DNA from 2 places in the Aciduricibacillus chroicocephali genome. Region 1 is predicted to be linked to the other one. Evidence: predicted binding sites of a transcription regulator. Region 1 holds the regulator's gene; the other holds the start of a gene.
The links. The regulator LexA, encoded in region 1, represses DNA repair genes until DNA is damaged. The targets are predictions, from matches to a motif close to CGAACATATGTTCG.

Region 1 (9,540 bases):
AAAGAATGCTCCTGGTAAAGACATTTGGTTATATGGAGGAGCAAGCCTTATTACAACGTTTATCGATTTAGGTCTTGTTGATGAATTTAGATTATCTGTTCATCCTGTTATTTTAGGAGAAGGAAGGCCATTGTTTATTGATATAAAACAAAGGTTGAACTTAAGATTAGTTAATACAAAAACGTATTCCTCTGGTGTTGTTCAACTAATCTACCATTTGAATCAAGATTAAATATTTAACTATCTAACAGAAACACGATAAAAACCCCTTGATAATAAGGGGTTTTTTATTTGATAAGGCTTTAATTATTCTCCATTGAATTCCTTTAGTGTTCGCTTCACTAAATAAGCAAGGTGACTCTTTGTATAAATTTCTTTTTTCTCATGGTCCTCAGATTTTATCAGGAAACCATACGCAATACCAACAGTCGATTCATGTTCAATCAGAAGCTTTAATTTCCTCATTCGTTCCGTAACTGACTGATATTCCAACAGCATGTCCGGGGTGCTATCTACCTGAAGGGCGATATCCAGGCATAAGTATCTTTGTGCAAGCTCTCGCTCTTTTATCGTAATCATCCGATTCACTCCTTTACTACTATTATATAGAATAAACTAATTTTATGCCGGATGATTAAGTGAATATTGTTGGTATGTAGCGTTTAACGACTACACCCCCAAAACACCCCCAAATTAGAACCACGATAGAAAGGTATGAAAATATAAAAAACGAAAAGCCTCGTAATGACGGGGCTTTGACTAACTATATAAAAAGGCTAAATACATAGCATAGATTACAACTATACATCCATGGGAGCGCGGGCAGTACATAAGCATATACTAAGACTTTAAGGGGCTTAAATTATTGATTGGGGTACAGGCCTGTGCCCCAATTTTTATTTAGCATGTAGATATCGAATTACTTCTAGTCCATCTATATAAGAATAGACTTTCAGAACGATTTAATATGCACTAAATAATTTTGAAGTTGCTGAATTGAGAAACCAGTGGACCGATACAACGACTTCTTGGGATATAAAGACAATAACTGTAATTGAGTTAAAGTCATGACACTAGCATGGATCACTTCGCCTGGATGATATTAAAATTTGCGCAGATCGTTGTGTCCAAGCTCGCTGATCTAAAGGCAAGGATACATTAAGAAAAATACGGATGTTTGGAGCGGTGTGCGTGGGTAGGGATTTGGACTATTGTAGATGGATGGCAACCCTAAATTCTAATAAAAAATAGAGGGAGAATTGGTCACATGGGTTTAGATTTAATGAAATTGTTCGATGGTTATGTAAGGAATTATCAATCTCTAAATTTAACTATCATCACGGTAGGCATTCGTTCACAATGACTGAGATAGAATAAATTTTCTAGGCTGGGATCCATGTTGGGGTACTATCCTTTTACAGAGGATACTTGTAACGGTAAAAACAGACCTATGGATCTTACATGGTGGGATGACATGGATGGGGATGGTTGGAACACACTTGTTTTACATCTAGAAAGGGAAAATTTATTCCGCAAAGATTATGAAACTCTTGAGAAACTCTTTGTCGAACGTGAAGCTATCATTCCGGAACATGTTATAGGGATTATGAATGTTAAAAGTATTGAAAGAATGCAAGAACTTATATATTTAGCGCAGCAAATGTGTAAAATCGAAAATGTCTTATTGGTGTTTAGAACACCTTCTAGCGGTAAATATAATGGTCTCTGTGACGAAGTGTATGCTTATTTATTAAATAATAAAAATGTAATTGATACAAAAGTTGCTTATATTTCAGAAATTTCCGGACTCCTCTATATGTTTTACGAAGACGAACGATAAAATGATTTATAAACAAGTATATTTTTAAAGAGATATAATAAAATTAAATTATACTCTATATATTTACTTGTAGACCATCCAAAGAAACTGTTACATATGAATGAGTCTTTTTGTTTTAAGATTGGAATTAGGAAATAACGTTTATTACTGTATTGAATAATAGAGAGTCTCTAAAAATGTGGAGGTACATATGTACAAATGGTTTGGATGCCTGATGTTAAGTTGTTTATTCTTCCTTAGCGGATGCATGAGTTCTACGGCTTATAAAGATAAAGATGTTGCTGCAGTTGTTAGGGGAGAAAAAATTACGGTTGGCTATTTGCGTTTTTTGTATCCTGATGATGCATTAACGGATATGGTTGAAGGAGCTGTTAAAGCCAAGTTGGCTGAACAGGAAGTGAAAAAGATGAATATAGATATTTCCAAACAAGTTATAGATATAAAGGAATCCCATGGTACGTATCCTCCAGATGAGTTGAAAAGTGCAGAAGCACAATCCATTCGGACATTTGCAGATCCACAGGCAGCTAAGCTTGGGATTGAACCACAAGAATATTATAAAAAATATACAGAGACATCTGCGAAAATGGTTGCTTATATTAATACCTATACTTCAGAAATATTGGGTGAACTTAAGGATGATGAGTTCGGTATAGAAGAATATGATCATCATGCAAATGAGTTGTTGGACGATTTAGTGGAACAAAATAAAGAAGCAATTGAGATTCGAATTAAATAAATAGGTTTCATATAAGAGAAGTATTACAAAAAATGGAGAGAGAATGACATTATACCTCACCTTTTCCCTATAAATAAAAACAGATCAATGACTTACCGTCATGATCTGTTTTTTATTTTGATCAGAAATCGCTTTAAAGTGAGTTAAAAGCACACTGTGCAAAACAGCTCATGAACAGGGAGCTATTTAAATCTAAAATAATCCTGCATCTTCAGCAGCTTCAATACTATTCCTTGCAAAATCAAATGGATTCCCTACGTTTTCCCAATGCACATACATCAATCTCGGGTTATCAAATAACCAATGGTTGTGGAGTGCTGTAACAATAATCCCTCTCTCTCGGAGTTCAGAAAGAAAAGGATTAATCTCCCTTTGGAGAATAACGGTTTCTCCTAAGTTCAAGGTCTCACCGCATTGACTACTTTCAAATGATAGAGCAAATGGTAGAGCTAAAGGGGATTTTGTTGTTCTGTTTAAAATCTTCGCATCAATCTCTCGTAGTCTTGAAACCGCACATACACCATCAGTGGAAGATAAAATCAATCCTCCAATTATTTCAGCTAATCTTGCGCAATAACATGAATTCATTGTTTCACCTCCTTACACACTTATAAGATATGTAAGGCGTAAATGCTTGTTTAGGTGATAAAGCCAAATTTAAAAGAAATGATTTAATAGTTTATATAAATAGTGAAAAATCCATTGAGAAAATGCGGATTTACAATAGAGAAAGCTTTAAACTAATTTCTTCTATTTTAAATGCCTTTGTAAAATTTATGTAAAAGCCATATTAAACTCGAGTAATTTAATCGGCTTTGATGTATAATCTGAAAAAAATATATTGAGGGTGGGAAGAAGAATGTTTAGCAACATCGGGATGCCTGGAATGATCCTTATTCTCATTACAGGATTGATTGTTTTCGGACCGAGCAAACTACCCGAGATTGGGAAGGCACTTGGAGCTTCATTACACGAATTCAAGAAATCCGCCAACGAAATTATAAATGAAAATGATAATACTAATAAAAATGAACAGGCCTAGAAAAGGTGATTAGATGCAAATTGATAAAAGTAATTCAAGTGATCATAATAATGGCTTTGATAAATGGGATGGTATAATTGCCAGTGCTTTGGTAATTTCATTGGTTATCGGATTGATAGCTGTAGTAATTGCAATTTATGGAATGGCAGGGTGAAAGAGGAAAATCAGCAGAATGTTTTGTTGAATATACTCATAGATACAATAACAGTACATAAGTAAGAAGCAGACCAGCGAAATTTACGGTCTGCTTCTTTGTGAAAAAAAATTGTTGAATTTTGCCAGTTTTTGTATTAATATAAAATCAAATTTTGAGGGGGAAAATTACCTATGTTTAAAAAGATTTGTATGGCTGTCGTATCGTTAGGATTGCTTCTAAGTCTATCGTTTATATCAACAGATGTAGCAACAGCAAAAGCGAAATACTATCAGAATTGTACAGAGTTGAACAAAGATTATGCTGGCGGTGTCGCTAAGTCTTCTACAACTAAAAATAAAGGTGGAAAAACAAGATACAAACCATATGCTTCAAAATCTCTATATGAAACTAATAAAAACAAAGATCGTGATAAAGATGGAATTGCTTGTGAAAGATAATTCCTGTATTGAAAAGCGCATTTTTCTTATGAAAATGCGCTTTTTTATTTTATATAAATGATATTAATGCTCTATGCCATCCTGGGTGATCGTAACAATTTTTAAACGTCTACATAATTTGTGATGAGCGACTTTTAAAGATAATTGTGAGCGATTTAGAGGAGGCATATTAAATTGTGAAGATGGTGGATAGGAAATTCCTGTTAAACCATGAAGAGAAGTTGCCAGGCTGGGTTGTGGAGCAATATGAAGCTTGGAGAGAGATTGTGGAAAACAAGCAGTTTCCGTGTTATTTTGGCACACAGGCTGAAAAGCATGGGCATCTGCGCTATTGTTACGCAGAAAAAGAAGATTTGTCCTCTCTGCCGAAAGTCTTATCAGAATTTCTTATATTATCTAAGTCAAGTGAGAAGCGACATGCCTTGGTACTGTTTATCAAGCCATTGGAAAAGGAAATGTCTTTTGAATTTTATAAAAGGGTATTCTGGAGTATTTTAAATAACTTGCATGCAAGTGACCAAATGGAGTGGCCACATCAGTTCCCAAGAGATCCAGAAGATCCGGATTGGGAATTTGTATACAATGGAGAGCAAATCTTCGTGTCTGGTAATATGCCTGCCTATAAAAACAGAATAACAAGAAACATCGGTAAATGTCAGATAATGATATTTCAGCCGAGAAGAATTTTTAAAGGGATTGAATCACATACAAAAGCTGGTAAAAAAGCGAGCGAGTTTATTCGTAAACGTGCTGCCGCAATAGAAGATATGCCTCCACATCCTGATTTAGGTCAAATTGGAACAGATAAATTGGAATGGAGGCAATATATCATATCAGATGATAATGAAAAAGAAATAGGAAAGTGTCCTTTTCATCCAATTAAAACAGAGAGCAAATAATGTAAAACCCCTTCAAGCCAAAGAGCTCGAGGGGGCTAGTTTTTACATATTCGATTATAGAATGTTACTAAATCATCAAAAGGGTATTCTCCGAGGGCACAGTCGATAGCTAGTTTGATAAAACTTTCAAAGTCCTCGTCCTTATCAATCTCCTTCAGCAACTGTTTCTCAAAAGCCATGACCGTTTTACGTTGGGCAAGCATGGCTTCTTTTCTCTCATCACTTGGCGGGTCCATCGAGCGTATAACATTGTTGCGAATTGCCATGACATAATCCCAAATTTGGTCTCTTTCCACACGCAGCCTCCTTCAAAAACGAATCAGGAAATTGTTCGATATAGGCCGATTACTTTGCCTAGAATTGTAACATTGTTATAGATGAGCGGTTCCATTGTAGCATTCTCCGGCTGCAAACGAATATGCTCTTTTTCTTTGAAGAAGCGCTTTACTGTTGCTTCGTTCTCTTCAGTCATTGCTACAACGATGTCCCCATTATCGGCTGTATGTTGTTGTTTAACAATAACCATATCTCCGTCTAATATTCCGGCTTCAATCATGCTTTCTCCTTGAATGACAAGCACAAAAAGATGATCATCAGGCCCTGCCGTATTCTTTGGAAGAGGAATGAATTCATCTATATTTTCCACAGCCGTAATAGGTATACCAGCTGTTACCTTTCCAATAACAGGAGCATAACGCACTTCTTCTTTCGGTATGCCTGCTGTATCCGATATATCGAGAATCTCTATAGCACGTGGCTTTGTAGGATCACGGCGTATAAACCCCTTGCTCTCGATTCGAGACAGATGACCATGGACAGTTGAACTTGAAGCGAGGCCAACCGCCTGGGCAATTTCCCTTACAGAAGGCGGATAACCTTTCGTCCGTACTTCATCTTTTATGTAATCAAAAATCATTTGCTGTCGTTTAGAAAGCTTTGTCATGTCGCTATCACCTCTTGAATAAGTCTTGTTAGTAACAGTCTATCATTTACACATAACAAAAGCAAACATTCGTTCTAAAAAGACCTTGACAAGACCGTACGTTCTGTTTATTATCGGGTTAGACACAAAGGAACATTCGTTCTAAAAATGGAGGAGATGTTACTCATGTTCAGCAAAATTGACAAGACAGATGCATTCTATCTCGCAACTTTTGGATTTTCTCTTATTCTGCTATACTTGTTCTTAATTATTAGCTGATTCGGTATGAAGGAGAGCATCATGAGAGCAATCATATATTGCAGGGTTAGCACAACGAAAGATACACAGGAAACATCTCTATTAAGACAAAAAGAAGAACTGAAAGTACTTGCTGACAGGCATGGAATGTCTATTGTCTCATTAATTGAAGAGCAGGAAAGTGGCTATGAAATTGAGCGGGAAGGCCTCTTTACGATGCTTGATGCATTTTCAGCAGGGGAGGCAGACTGCCTATTAATACAGGATGAAACTAGGCTTGGACGGGGAAATGCAAAGATTGCTCTGTTTCATCAGTTGAATAAAATGAAAATTCCTGTCTATACTGCAGTTCATGATGGTGAACTGGAATTATCTGAATCAGACTCTATGGTCCTTCAAATCGTTGGGATTGTGGAGGAATATCAACGCAAAATTCACAATATGAAAATTAGACGAGGAATGCGTAAAGCAGTTGAAAACGGTTATGATCCAAGTCGTAATTTAAAAAACCGGGATTTATCCCCTGGTAGGGAGCGAATTGATTTTCCTGTTGAGGAAGTTGCCCGGATGCGTGCAACTAAGATGACATTTGAGGAAATAGCCTCTGTTCTGAATGGCCTGGGGTACAACGTTTCCAAAGCAACAGTGCATAGACGATATCAGGAGTATAAAAGAATTGAAACCGGCCACTTGAAAGAGTAAAATATAACTATAGGCAATAGTAGGCCTATGCTTTCTTATTTTTCTGCAAGGAGGCGGTAAAATTTGATTACAAAACAAAAACTCGCTCGTATAAATGAGCTTTCAAAGAAGGCAAAATCAACTGGTCTAACAGAAGAGGAAAAAGCCGAACAGAAACAACTTCGTCAAGAATATTTAAAAAACGTACGTGAGTCGTTTACGAATCAGCTGAGTACGATGACAGTTATCGATCCAGCGGGCAATGACGTCACTCCTGCAAAGGTTAAAGAATTACAGGAACGCCGAAAAAAACATTAATCGATTAAGAATGCCTGTCGCTCTTGTGAACAGGCATTTTTCATTATAGAATAGGATTATAAGAAAACAGGAGGCAAACACATGTCAGCAACTATTGAGCAATTATCGATTAATACGATTCGCACACTTTCTATTGATGCGATTGAGAAGGCAAATTCAGGCCATCCAGGTCTGCCAATGGGTGCAGCACCGATGGCCTATACACTTTGGACTGACTTCATGAACCACAACCCAAAAAACTCTAAGTGGTTCGATCGTGACCGTTTTATCCTATCAGCGGGTCATGGTTCAATGCTGCTATATTCACTCCTGCATTTGTCCGGATACGGTGTATCTCTTGATGATTTGAAAAACTTCCGTCAGTGGGATTCCAAAACACCTGGGCATCCGGAAGTTCATCATACTGATGGTGTTGAAGCAACTACCGGGCCACTTGGCCAGGGAATTGCTATGGCAGTTGGTATGGCGATGGCTGAAGCGCATCTTGGTGCAAAATATAATAAAGAGAATTTCAATATTGTGGACCACTATACATATGCATTAGTAAGTGACGGAGATCTCATGGAAGGAATCTCTCATGAGACTGCTTCCCTTGCAGGACATCTTGGCCTCGGCAAACTTATCGCATTGTATGACTCAAACGACATTTCACTGGATGGAGACCTTAATCGTTCATTCTCTGATGAAACTGAAGATCGTTTTAAGGCTTATGGATGGCAAGTTATCCGGGTTGAAGACGGGAATGATATCGATGCGATCCGTTCTGCGATTAAAGAAGCAAAAGCAAATACGACACAACCAACTTTGATTGAAATCAAAACGATTATCGGCTATGGTTCGCCTAATAAATCTGCTTCTGCTACAAGTCATGGTGCTCCATTAGGAACTGATGAAGTACTTCTAACAAAAGAATACTACAAATGGTCGCATGGAGAATTTGAAGTGCCGCAAGAGGTTTATGACGATTTTGCAAACAAAATCGCAACACCTGGTGCTAAAGCTGATAATGAGTGGAATGAACTATTTGCTACTTATAAGGAGGCCTTCCCAGAGCTAGCCGAGGAGTTTGAACAGGCTATTAAAGGTGAATTGCCTGAAGGCTACGAAAAGAATATCCCTGTGTATGAAGCAGGAAAAGACAAGCTAGCAACACGGGCTTCTTCAGGTGAAGTTCTAAATGTAATCGCTGAAGCCGTACCTTCATTCTTTGGAGGAAGCGCGGACCTTGCAGGTTCAAATAAAACAACAATTAATAGTGCTTCTGACTTCTCAAGAATTAACTATGCTGGCCGTAATATTTGGTTTGGTGTTCGTGAATTTGCCATGGCTGCTGCACTTAACGGAATGGCTCTTCATGGCGGCTTAAAAGTATTTGCTGGAACATTCTTCGTATTCAGTGATTATCTTCGTCCGGCAGTTCGATTGTCCGCACTTATGAAAATGCCTGTAACATATGTATTTACACATGATTCCATTGCAGTTGGAGAAGATGGACCGACACATGAGCCAATTGAACATCTTGCAGCTTTCCGTGCAATGCCTGGACTTTCGGTTATACGACCAGCAGATGGCAATGAAACAGCTGCAGCTTGGCGTCTTGCTGTTGAGTCGAAGGACAAACCGACTGCTCTTGTTCTTACACGTCAAGGATTACCTACGTTGGAAAACACGAAGGAACATGCTTATGAAGGCGTGAAGAAAGGTGCTTATATTATTAGTGAAAGCACGAAGGAGCAGCCGGATGCAATTCTTATTGCTACTGGTTCAGAAGTTCAGCTGGCAATCAGTGCCCAGAATGCGCTTCGTGAAAAAGACGTTGATGTCCGCGTTGTAAGTATGCCTTCTTGGGATCGCTTTAACGAACAAAGTGAAGAGTACAAAAACACTGTTTTGCCGAAACAGGTGACAAAGCGTGTTGCTATCGAAATGGCATCTACATTTGGATGGGCTCGTTATACAGGAAGTGAAGGTGCAATTATCGGCATTGATACTTTCGGCGCTTCAGCTAACGGCAATAAATTGATAGAGGAATTTGGCTTCACAGTGGAAAATGTAGTAAAGCATGTAGAAGACTTGCTTAAATAATGGCAGTCAAAAAGGATGGCGCCTGAAGGCCCATCCTCTTCTTTTCCTAACTAAATCTTTTGACTGGTGAAAAGAACTAATACTTTACATTCAACTGTAAAACAGATAGAATTTCGTTGTGCAAAAAAAACGCCATTGCAATCATAATGGATTTCAACTGAG
Region 2 (9,658 bases), 1.3 Mb from region 1:
ACTCTTGAACCTTGGAGCTGTCGACAAAACGCCTCTTCGGCGTCCGTGATGCAACCTCAAATTGACAGCCAATCAGGTCTTGAAGAGCCTTGACTGAAGTAGCTAGATAACCAAATTCAGCTTGTGTAATATGCCGCGTGTCTGTACGCGGATAGGATACGAGCTTCTTCTCGTAGAGTGACTGCATCGTCTTCAGGACTGTTGCAGGACTTGCCTTCCATCTGCGGTTGGCCGTTGCCTGCAGTGTTGAAAGGGAGTGCAGCTGAGGCGGTGGCATCCGCTTGTCTTTATGAGTGACTTCTATAATTGTCCCTGGAGAATCTGGTTGGATCTCGTGCTTGTTCAGCAACTCCACAACCAGTTCACGCTTTGGTTCCTTTATTTTTGCCTTGCCCTTGTATACACCCTGAGCAGCTTTAAATTGGGCCTCCACTTCGAAAAAAGGCTCCGAAACAAATGTCTCAATCTCTCTTTGTCGCTGGTAAATTAAGAAGACGGTCGGCGATTGTACACGTCCAATTGGAAATACGTGCTGGAGCCCTTTTGCTTTCAGAAGGAGCGTATATAGTCGCGAGCCATTCATGCCTACAAGCCAATCGCTAATCTGTCGGGACTTCGCCTCCTCATAGAGCTGCAGATCTTTAGCATTATTACGTAAGTTCTCGAACCCTTTACGTACTTCATCTACTTCCAGTGAATTGATCCATAGACGTTTAATCGTTTGGCCGCGAGCGCCTGTCTGATCGTAGATACTATAGAAAATGTTCGAACCTTCCCGGTCAACGTCACAAGCATTGATAACAGTATCGGTATTGCGAATGAGCTTTTTGACAACGGAGAATTGCTTGAACTTCCCCTTCGCTACTTGAAATTCATACCGATCCGGCAAAATCGGCAAGCTCCCGAGTGTCCAACGCTTCCAGGCAGGATTGTATGTATGTGGTTCTTTCAATTCAACGAGATGGCCGACTCCCCATGTCAAATAAGCCCCTTCCGGAAATGTCGGACAAGGTGAGATATCCATATAGCCTTCATATTTGCGAGCAGTGAATGCATCCGCGTAAGCCTTTGCTTGGCTCGGCTTCTCGGCTAGGATGACGGGTTTCATGATAACACCTCTATTGTCATTAATCGTACGTTTGTTCTTATGTTTATTATCTCATAGATTGTTTAAAGTGCCAAATTGTATCTGAATGGGTTGATGTAAAAATTACCAGGCGAGAGAGTGTCATTCTATAATCCATTATTATGGTAATATGAATTTGGTCTATTTAGGGATTAAATACGAGAAAGCAGGGATGGATATGAGGAAGGCCAAATGGGCAGTCATTACGTTTATAGTTTTACTAGCTGCAATATTTGTAAGCCCGGTGCAAGCAGAGAGTTTAGATTCGCTTGCTGAAGGTACGTATACGGCGGGAAATGAGATTCCGGCAGGGCTTAATACGTTTAAAATCGAGAATGGGATAGCAAAAATATATGTTAAGAGAGATGGAGCAGATCTTGCTGGCGAGGCAATCGATAGTTCCGGACAGGCTGCTCCCAATAAGTTTACAGCGGGACTTAGAACTGGGGACACAGTTCAAGTTGCGCTTGATGCAGGAGCATCTAATGTAAAAGTTTCAGCTGGAGAAATTGATTCAGCCAACGTATCTCAAGGATTCTATGAGATTGGTAAAGACTTGGCAGAGGGGACTTTTGTTCTTCGTCATGCGGACGGATCAGCCCATATTACAATTCTGGATAGCAATTTCGCTGAGAGTGATTCCTTTTCAATAGACAAGGAGAATGGACTGCGTGATTATACATTTACTGAAGGCAGTTTCCTGTACATTTCGGGAGGCAGTCTAAGTATTATACAAAAGGAACTTGTCCCGGATAGAATCCAACTTAGCCGGACAACTCTATCTATTGAAAAAGGAAAGACGGCCAAATTGACAGCAACTGTTTTCCCAGCAACAGCCGTTAATAGAGATGTCAGCTGGCATAGCAGTAATCAGGAAGTAGCAACAGTAGATGCGAATGGCAAGATAACAGCTATTAAGCCTGGTAAGTCGGTTATTACCGTCATTTCTAAAGGTGAGTCAACGGTTAAGGAAAGTGCGACTGTAACTGTAACAAATATTTTGCCGACAAGCTTGAAACTAAGTAAAACGGCACTGGATATCGCTATTAATCAGACTGTGAGGGTTACTCCTGTTGTTGGCCCTACAAATGCAGGCAACAAAACAGTTCTTTGGGAAAGTTCAGACCGCAAGATAGCAACAGTAGATGCCAAAGGAAATATTAAAGGCATTGCAAAAGGTTCTGCAATAATTACCGCAACTACTAAGGATAATCCGAAGGTTTATAAAGAATTAACTGTAAAGGTTTCACCAAAGACGGTAAAAGTGAATAAAACAAGCCTGTCTCTAATGACGGGTAAAACAGCAAAACTATCTGCAACAGTTCTTCCAAAGGACAGTACAGATAAAGCGGTTAAGTGGAAATCATCTAATACGAAGCTTGCCACTGTTGACAGCAAAGGGAAGGTAGTTGCGAAAGCGAAAGGGAAAGTAACAATTACTGCTTCAGCTAAAGGGGCAAAGTCTGCATCTGTTAAGGTAACAGTCACATCCCCAATTGTAGCGAAAACGATAAAGCTAAATAAGACATCAGCTACTCTGAAAAAGGGCAAGACACTCACATTAAAGGCAACGATTGGCCCAAGCAATACGACAAACAAAACGGTCAAGTGGAAGTCCTCTAATACAAAAGTGGCAACAGTAAGCAGTAAAGGTGTCGTAACTGCAAAAGGAGCAGGTACTGCCAAGATAACTGCGACTACGTCTAATGGAAAGTCTGTATCAGCAACTATTACTGTACCTTATATTAAAAGCCTTACGACTGGTAAGTGGAAAGTAGGCAGAGATATTCCTGCAGGACGCTACCGCATTACAACAAATGATGAGATGGGGAACTTGTTCATTACGACGAAATCATATGACCGTGATGTAAATGAAGTTCTTACAGATGGGGAACAAGATTTTGGTGTTTCTGTTGTAACAACTGATATTAAGAATGGTGACATAATTGAAATTTTAGATTTGGAGAGTGTTCAATTCCAGAAGGTAGCCCATAAGAAATCGAACACGCTGCATTCAGGGTACTGGACAGTCGGCAAGGACATCTCGCCTGGACGCTACCGTGTTAGCACAACAGATGATTCAGGGAATCTGTTTGTTTCCAGAGGCGATTATCTGATTATCAATGAAATTCTAGGTAACAACTCAGATGGATTTGGTGTCAGCAGTATCACAACTACGCTGAAAACAGGTGATAAAATCGCCATCGCAGGCATGGATACTGTACGGTTTACTAAAAAGTAATTTGCTTTGATGGAGAGAGCAGATCTTCCTTTGAGGGAGATCTGCCTTTCTATTTGAAGTGGATTCGAATTGATAAGTTGCAGAGAGTTAGTTCTAGTAATGGGCCTTCCAAACTGTCATACTAACAGAACTAAGAAGGGAGAGGATTGGAATAGGTTTTCTTATTGTTTTTCTATACCTCTTAATCATTAATCTATTCGGATACTTCATTATGTACTTAGATAAGCAACGTGCAATAAACCATAAATATAGAATCCCGGAAAAGAATCTATGGATTGTGGCGCTTATCGGAGGAGCAGTAGGTACAACTTTGGGCATGAACCGATTCCGACATAAGACAAAGCACATTTCATTCAAGTTGGGGTTCCCTTTTCTTGCTTTTGTGGAAGTGGCGCTCATTATTTATCTGGTGGTTTCTGACCAGTCCAATTTTTAGTTTATTTGTAAGCAGGTTCTTACTGAGCTTGTTTGTTAATTACCGGAATTCAATAGATTTCAAGTGGGATTGTGTTTAATTTTATTTTTTTCGTTAACTTCACGTGAGGATTCTAACATCTTTATGTTTAATTCAACATCTTACGGGTTGGCCAAGGCAAAAACACCCCCGCTCCGACTACAGTCGAAGCGGGGGATGCATCTTTATTTTCTTTCTCTAGCTTTCTGTGTATCCCGAATGTTTTTCTGTACCGTAATGGATGCGAAGATACTTAGAACAAAAGCCATGCCGTAAAATCCTTTTTCACTGAGAATGATACTGCCGGCATTGTAAAGGCCGATTGCCATTAGCAAGATAGCTGCAACAAGGGCAAACCAGCTAATTCCGTAATAAATGTTCGTAACAGGGATTCCTTCTTCTTTATCGCGTACAGCCTTTTGCAAAGAAACAGATGAATAAAGTCCAAAAATCAAAACGGCAAGGTAATAGCCTTTTTCGTTCAGTTCCATTCCTGCATTGAATAATCCTATAAGATAAGCGACTGTTCCGATCAGCAAGGCTACCCAGGCAGCTCCTTTAAAAGCAGCAGTAGGCTCGCCTTCTCTTCTCTTTGCCTTCTGATTTTCTCCCTCGTGTTTAACGTTGTCGAGGAAATCCACATTCTCTTGACTCAAAGAACATCCCTCCTTTTCGTTAATCATAACCAATTGTGTGAATAGCGGCAACATTATCTTGAAGTCCAGCAGCTAATCTTTCTACTGTCCCATATTTATATGACAGTTGCCTCAGAATAATTTCGGGTTTTTAAGCAATAGCATAAACGTCGAATACGTTCTTGCTATCTGAGAATCTAAAGTTTTTTAGTTAATAATGGACTGAAGCAAGTTCCTTTTCTTGAGGAACTTGATCGCTTCCTCGGGTGGAATCGGTTTACTGAAGAGATAGCCCTGGATGCGCTTGGCGCCTATCTGTTTCAATATTTTCAGTTGTTCCGGCGTTTCTACACCTTCCATAATTGTTGTAAGACCGAGACTGTTCGCAATTTCTATAAGTCCAAGCAAGATTGCCTCTGATTCTCCATTGTCGTTTAGCACTTCAATAATGAAGGTACGATCAACTTTCATGTATTGGAACGGTAATGACTTGAGCATTGATAAAGAGGAATATCCGGTTCCAAAGTCGTCGATTGCGGTCTTGATGCCAATCTCATTCAAGCTTTGTAGAATTTGGGCAGCAGCTTTTACGTTTTGGGCAACAATTGACTCTGTTACCTCAAAAATGAGCCGCTCCGGACGAACGCCTGTTTCCCCCAAGATTGCATGTACATCTGAAAGGAAACCTTCATATTGCAATTGCTTGATGGAAACATTCAATGTCACTGCAAAATTGTCATATCCTTCTTTCTCCCATCGTAACACTTGCTCTGCGACTTCTCTGATAAGCCAGCGTCCGACATCTATGATGGCTTCGCTTTTCTCCAGTAACGGGATGAAATGAAAAGGACCAACTTCTCCGAGTACAGGAGATTTCCAGCGCATCAGTGTTTCAAAACTGACGATCCGATCTTCTTTAATGCTGTAAATCGGTTGATAAAGGAGATAAAACTCATTGTTTTTTAGTGCGTCAGCAAGGTTATTTGCTATTAGCCTCTGATGCTCACTGTCTTTTGCGAGCTGTTCCGTAAAACGGACAATCTGATTGCCGCCTTTTTTGATTGCCTCATGGCAGGCGAACATGGCATCTTGCATAACGAGATTCACACAGTCATACTCTGACATGGATCTGATACCGATACTTACTGTAATCCAGATAGGTCCATTTTTATCTACCTGAAGAGGCTGTTCAAGACTTCTGAGCAACTCGTCTGCATAACGCTGCTGTTCTTGAATGGTGGATTGGTAGGATGTCAGGACGAAATCCTCATTGCCAACACGATAAACGTTTATTCTTCCATCCTGGCTCATCAATCTTTTGCCGACCGCATACAAAATCCTATCACTCATTTGGTAACCAAGTCGCTCTGTCAAATCTGTAAAGCGATTAAGTTTAATAAAGAACAATGTGATTCTTCTTTCGGGAGAGTGAGCTAGTTTTGAAGAAAGGTTTGACTCCAGTAATACACGATTACCTAAACCGGTCAACAGATCAAGTTTTGTCTGCATATGTTCTTTTCGCCGAAGCCGAATGAGATAGATTGAAATGAGTGCAATGGCGATGACTGTACCGGCTACTAACCATATGCTGAACTTCAGTGTTTCACTGATTTCGTCTGTTGCAGGATTTGTCTCGGAATCTACAAGGACAACCCAATTGTTCATTGCATGCTGATAAGTGATGAACCTCCAAGGATTCTGGTGGTCCGTCCAACTTCCTTTTTGTATTTTTACCATAGTGCTCAGTAGTTGCTTGCTATCGGGAATTGATTTGGTGAAATGCTCCTTCTTGTTAGAGGTGAACAGAACTTCACCATTTTTCAACAAATAAACTGTTCCAGCAAGATTGGAATCCTCGACAAGCTCACCAATGAGATTGCTCATATTCACAACACCGGAGAGGACACCGATGACTTCCCCTTTTGAGTTGAAAATTGGGGTGGAAATCGCAGCCACACGTTGAGAAGGGTCCTGTTTCAAAGTGAATACGTCACTGAATACTGTTTTTCCAGCGAGTGCGAGTTTGAAAGACTCTTTCTGTTGAACGGGGAAGCTTGTCCCGTCTGCTGCTTGTATTTTTCCTTCTGGCGTAATAAACCCAAGGGCCGTAAAAAACGGCATGTTTTTATTTTGCTGTGACAGGAAGCTTATGATGTCATTATTTTTTTCCATTAAATGTGGGACGTGCTCTGCAATCAATTCAATCTCAGCGACACGTTCCATAGAAAAACGGTTCACTTCTGTTGAGAAATTATCCAATATTTCGTTCGTTTCGCGTTCTACTGAATCGAGGACAAAATTTTTCGTACTAACATAGTTGTAATAAGCAAAACAGAAAATGCCTACTAGCACAAAACCTAATAGCATATAAATGAGAAATTGCCGCTTTTTCATTTGTACAACTCCATTCAGAAATTTGCTGAGCAATTATGTGTCTCTTCATAATTATATTCCATATTTTGGCTAACTACTATATAAGAAACGAGAACCAGATAGGAAATTCGCATAATAATAATAAGGGCGTTAGTGCAGATTGGGAATGAATTAATGTTGGAATGTAGTTGGATATGCGCCTTGTTGAAGAGTGTCGAATATTGAAACTTCACTTATTTAATCGGAAAGAAAACTTAAACTTTCAAGTAAAACGAAAAGGCTTCAATTTGATTTAATGTGGTGAATGATCTGTGTTTGCAGAACGAGGATAAACTTCTTAAATCGGGAAGTGGAAAAGTAAGAGAGAAAACTAAAAGCAGGTGCCTCCAGGCACCTGCTTTTCATTAGGCAAATATATAAAATAAATACTCTTGTCCGTTTTTCACAGGTTCTTTTGCCAACTTATAACCGTGAGCTACGACTTCTTCCGGGACGTTTCGGAAGGAGCCGGGACAATCAGTGATGACTTGAAGAAGCTCTCCTTCATTCATTCCTTCGAGTGCTTCCAATGTATAGATGACCGGGTATGGGCAAGATTCCCCGCGCAAATCGAGTGAAAAATCTGCTTCCTTTTTAACTTGCATGTCGTTTTGCCTCCTTCTTCAACGCCAAGTTACGATGATAGCGCTTCTCCCAGAATACGGTTAGTACATACAGAAGACCAAGCATGGCGAGAGTTGCCGCGAGGGCGCCTGCTGTTCCAAGCGTATCCAGAAGATTAATAGGTGCTCCATCTTTTACAAGCACGTTGTAAATGCCGAGGTGATCCCACGCATAAGCGAGGAAGGTTGCACCAATAATGTTGCCGGCAAATACGACGAGATAGAGAACCTGTCCTTCCATCAGTCGATACATCATCCCAGTTTCACAGCTGGATGCCATAACAATGCCAAGCCCAAACAGAATACCGCCGACAAGCGTGCTGAGTGCGGCAATCTTTGTAATTGGTGGCATACCGTAAGCAATGATGACGATGAATGTAAGAACTGAGCTGATTGCCATACCGGCAATGATTGCTTTAGCCATGAGACTGCGTCCGACGAGCCAAAGATCGCGAAATGCAGAGGTAAAGCAAATCTGTCCGCGTTCTACAAGAATACCGAAAATCATGCCGAAAAGCGCACCCCATCCGAGCATATTTTTCCCGGTTGCAAAGAAGTAGATGATGAGGCCGGCATACAGTATAGCAATGGTTCCGCCGACATACGGCTGGATGGCACGCTGCTTTACAGCGGAAGGCTTGGCTGCACCTCTAGTAAGAGCTGGTCGTCCTTTCCACCAGCGCAACTTCGTCAATTTAGCACCGAAATAGGTGCCGATTCCTGTTGCGATAATAAAAATCCATGAATGGAAGGAAAATTGCGGTACGCCAGTAAAGAACGCTGCAAGATTACAGCCAAGTGCAAGACGTGCGCCGAATCCGGCAATAATTCCGCCAACGAGGCCTTGGATATAGCGACGTTTCTGCTGTGGCAGGCGGATTTTGAAGCTGTTGCTGAAAAGAACCATGACAAGAGCGCCGATGAACATGCCCCAGACAATCCAGCCATCGGAACGTGTTAAGGTTGTGCCTTGCATGTGAACCATGTTGAAGTACTGCCATTTGGAAATATCAACACCGAATAATTGTAGGATATGTCCACCAAGCCGAGTGAATTCACCCGTCACTGCCCAAACAGTAGTTGTCAAACCAAAGTAAATCGCACTGAAAACACCGGCTGCGAGCAAGACGATATAAGGGTTCCAGTAACGTTGAAAAATGTTGTGTATGACTGCTTTCATATGATTGCTCCCTTATTTAATATACTTTTAGTTTAGTACGAGTAACATGCAAGAGCAATTAGTTTTCTGAAAAACAGAAACAAAAAAACGCACTAGGTCAGTGTGACCTAGTGCGTTTTTAGCTACATACCTCTATTTTCAAACTTCGCTGATAAGAATCCGAGTGCTGACCCGAGCAGAGCGCCCCCGAGAACTTCCAGTGGTTGATGTCCCAGTATTTCCTTCAAGTCCTTTTCCTTAGCTACATAATCAAGACTCGGGAACTCCCCTGATAAGATAGCAAACTTGTCCTCCAATTCGTTGACGAGCTGGGCGATTTCCCCCGTATGGCGACGGATTCCCTGTGCATCATACATGACAATTACACCGAATATGGTTGCTAAAGCTGTTTCTGTATGCCTTGATCCTTTATTTGCTGCGATGTACGTTGCAAGTGCAGCAACGCCTGCTGAATGTGAGCTCGGCATACCGCCGGTTGTTGCCAACTGTCCGATGTCCCATTCACCCGTCATCCGTTTATGAGATAGAATTTTAAGTGCTTGAGCAATACCAATTGAAGACAATGCTGTTATGACGCCTCTATTCATCTTGTCCATTATTGGACCTCCATTCATGAGCGGTCTACCCTTTTAGATAACCTCATTGGCCCTTTTCTATGCATAGAGATGAAAATACCTTTCTGAAAGCAGCTCTTTTACATAACTTCTCTTCAAAAAGGGATAATACTTATATTCAATAGGAAGGACGATTTGCATGCCATACAATATCCAACCAGAAGTCTGGTCTGAACACGGAGAGCTGGAGATTGTGTTCCTTTGCGCGCCGCCGATTATTAATATTTCACATTCCCAGACACTTGAAGATGTCAGATGGGATTCGAAAGTCAGCCATGAGAAAGCATATGAGAATTTCGAGGCATTTAAGGAAGTGTTCCGGGATGCGGGGGTACAAATAATTGATTATGCCGAGCATCTTTCTCCTGAAGA

Region 2: a site for LexA is predicted at 1,133-1,146, ahead of QR721_RS13290 (DNA topoisomerase). Genes of this name have one in related genera too.

Annotation. Positions count from the first base shown of each region.
Region 1 is NZ_CP129113.1:1,258,175-1,267,714, forward strand. It holds gene QR721_RS06545 (dihydrofolate reductase family protein) at 1-232, shown strand, start outside; gene QR721_RS06550 (hypothetical protein) at 307-579, opposite strand; gene QR721_RS06555 (hypothetical protein) at 1,475-1,840, shown strand; gene QR721_RS06560 (hypothetical protein) at 2,031-2,579, shown strand; gene QR721_RS06565 (DUF1259 domain-containing protein) at 2,772-3,167, opposite strand; gene QR721_RS06570 (twin-arginine translocase TatA/TatE family subunit) at 3,439-3,621, shown strand; gene QR721_RS06575 (hypothetical protein) at 3,635-3,775, shown strand; gene QR721_RS06580 (excalibur calcium-binding domain-containing protein) at 3,949-4,215, shown strand; gene QR721_RS06585 (YqcI/YcgG family protein) at 4,398-5,114, shown strand; gene QR721_RS06590 (YnfE family protein) at 5,150-5,410, opposite strand; gene lexA (transcriptional repressor LexA) at 5,434-6,057, opposite strand; gene QR721_RS06600 (YneB family resolvase-like protein) at 6,337-6,996, shown strand; gene QR721_RS06605 (DUF896 domain-containing protein) at 7,060-7,293, shown strand; gene tkt (transketolase) at 7,375-9,378, shown strand.
Region 2 is NZ_CP129113.1:2,591,127-2,600,784, reverse strand. It holds gene QR721_RS13290 (DNA topoisomerase) at 1-1,108, opposite strand, end outside; gene QR721_RS13285 (Ig-like domain-containing protein) at 1,305-3,368, shown strand; gene QR721_RS13280 (DUF1294 domain-containing protein) at 3,580-3,804, shown strand; gene yiaA (inner membrane protein YiaA) at 4,008-4,463, opposite strand; gene QR721_RS13270 (bifunctional diguanylate cyclase/phosphodiesterase) at 4,665-6,851, opposite strand; gene yedF (sulfurtransferase-like selenium metabolism protein YedF) at 7,235-7,474, opposite strand; gene yedE (selenium metabolism membrane protein YedE/FdhT) at 7,464-8,672, opposite strand; gene QR721_RS13255 (divergent PAP2 family protein) at 8,795-9,268, opposite strand; gene QR721_RS13250 (arginine deiminase family protein) at 9,426-9,658, shown strand, end outside.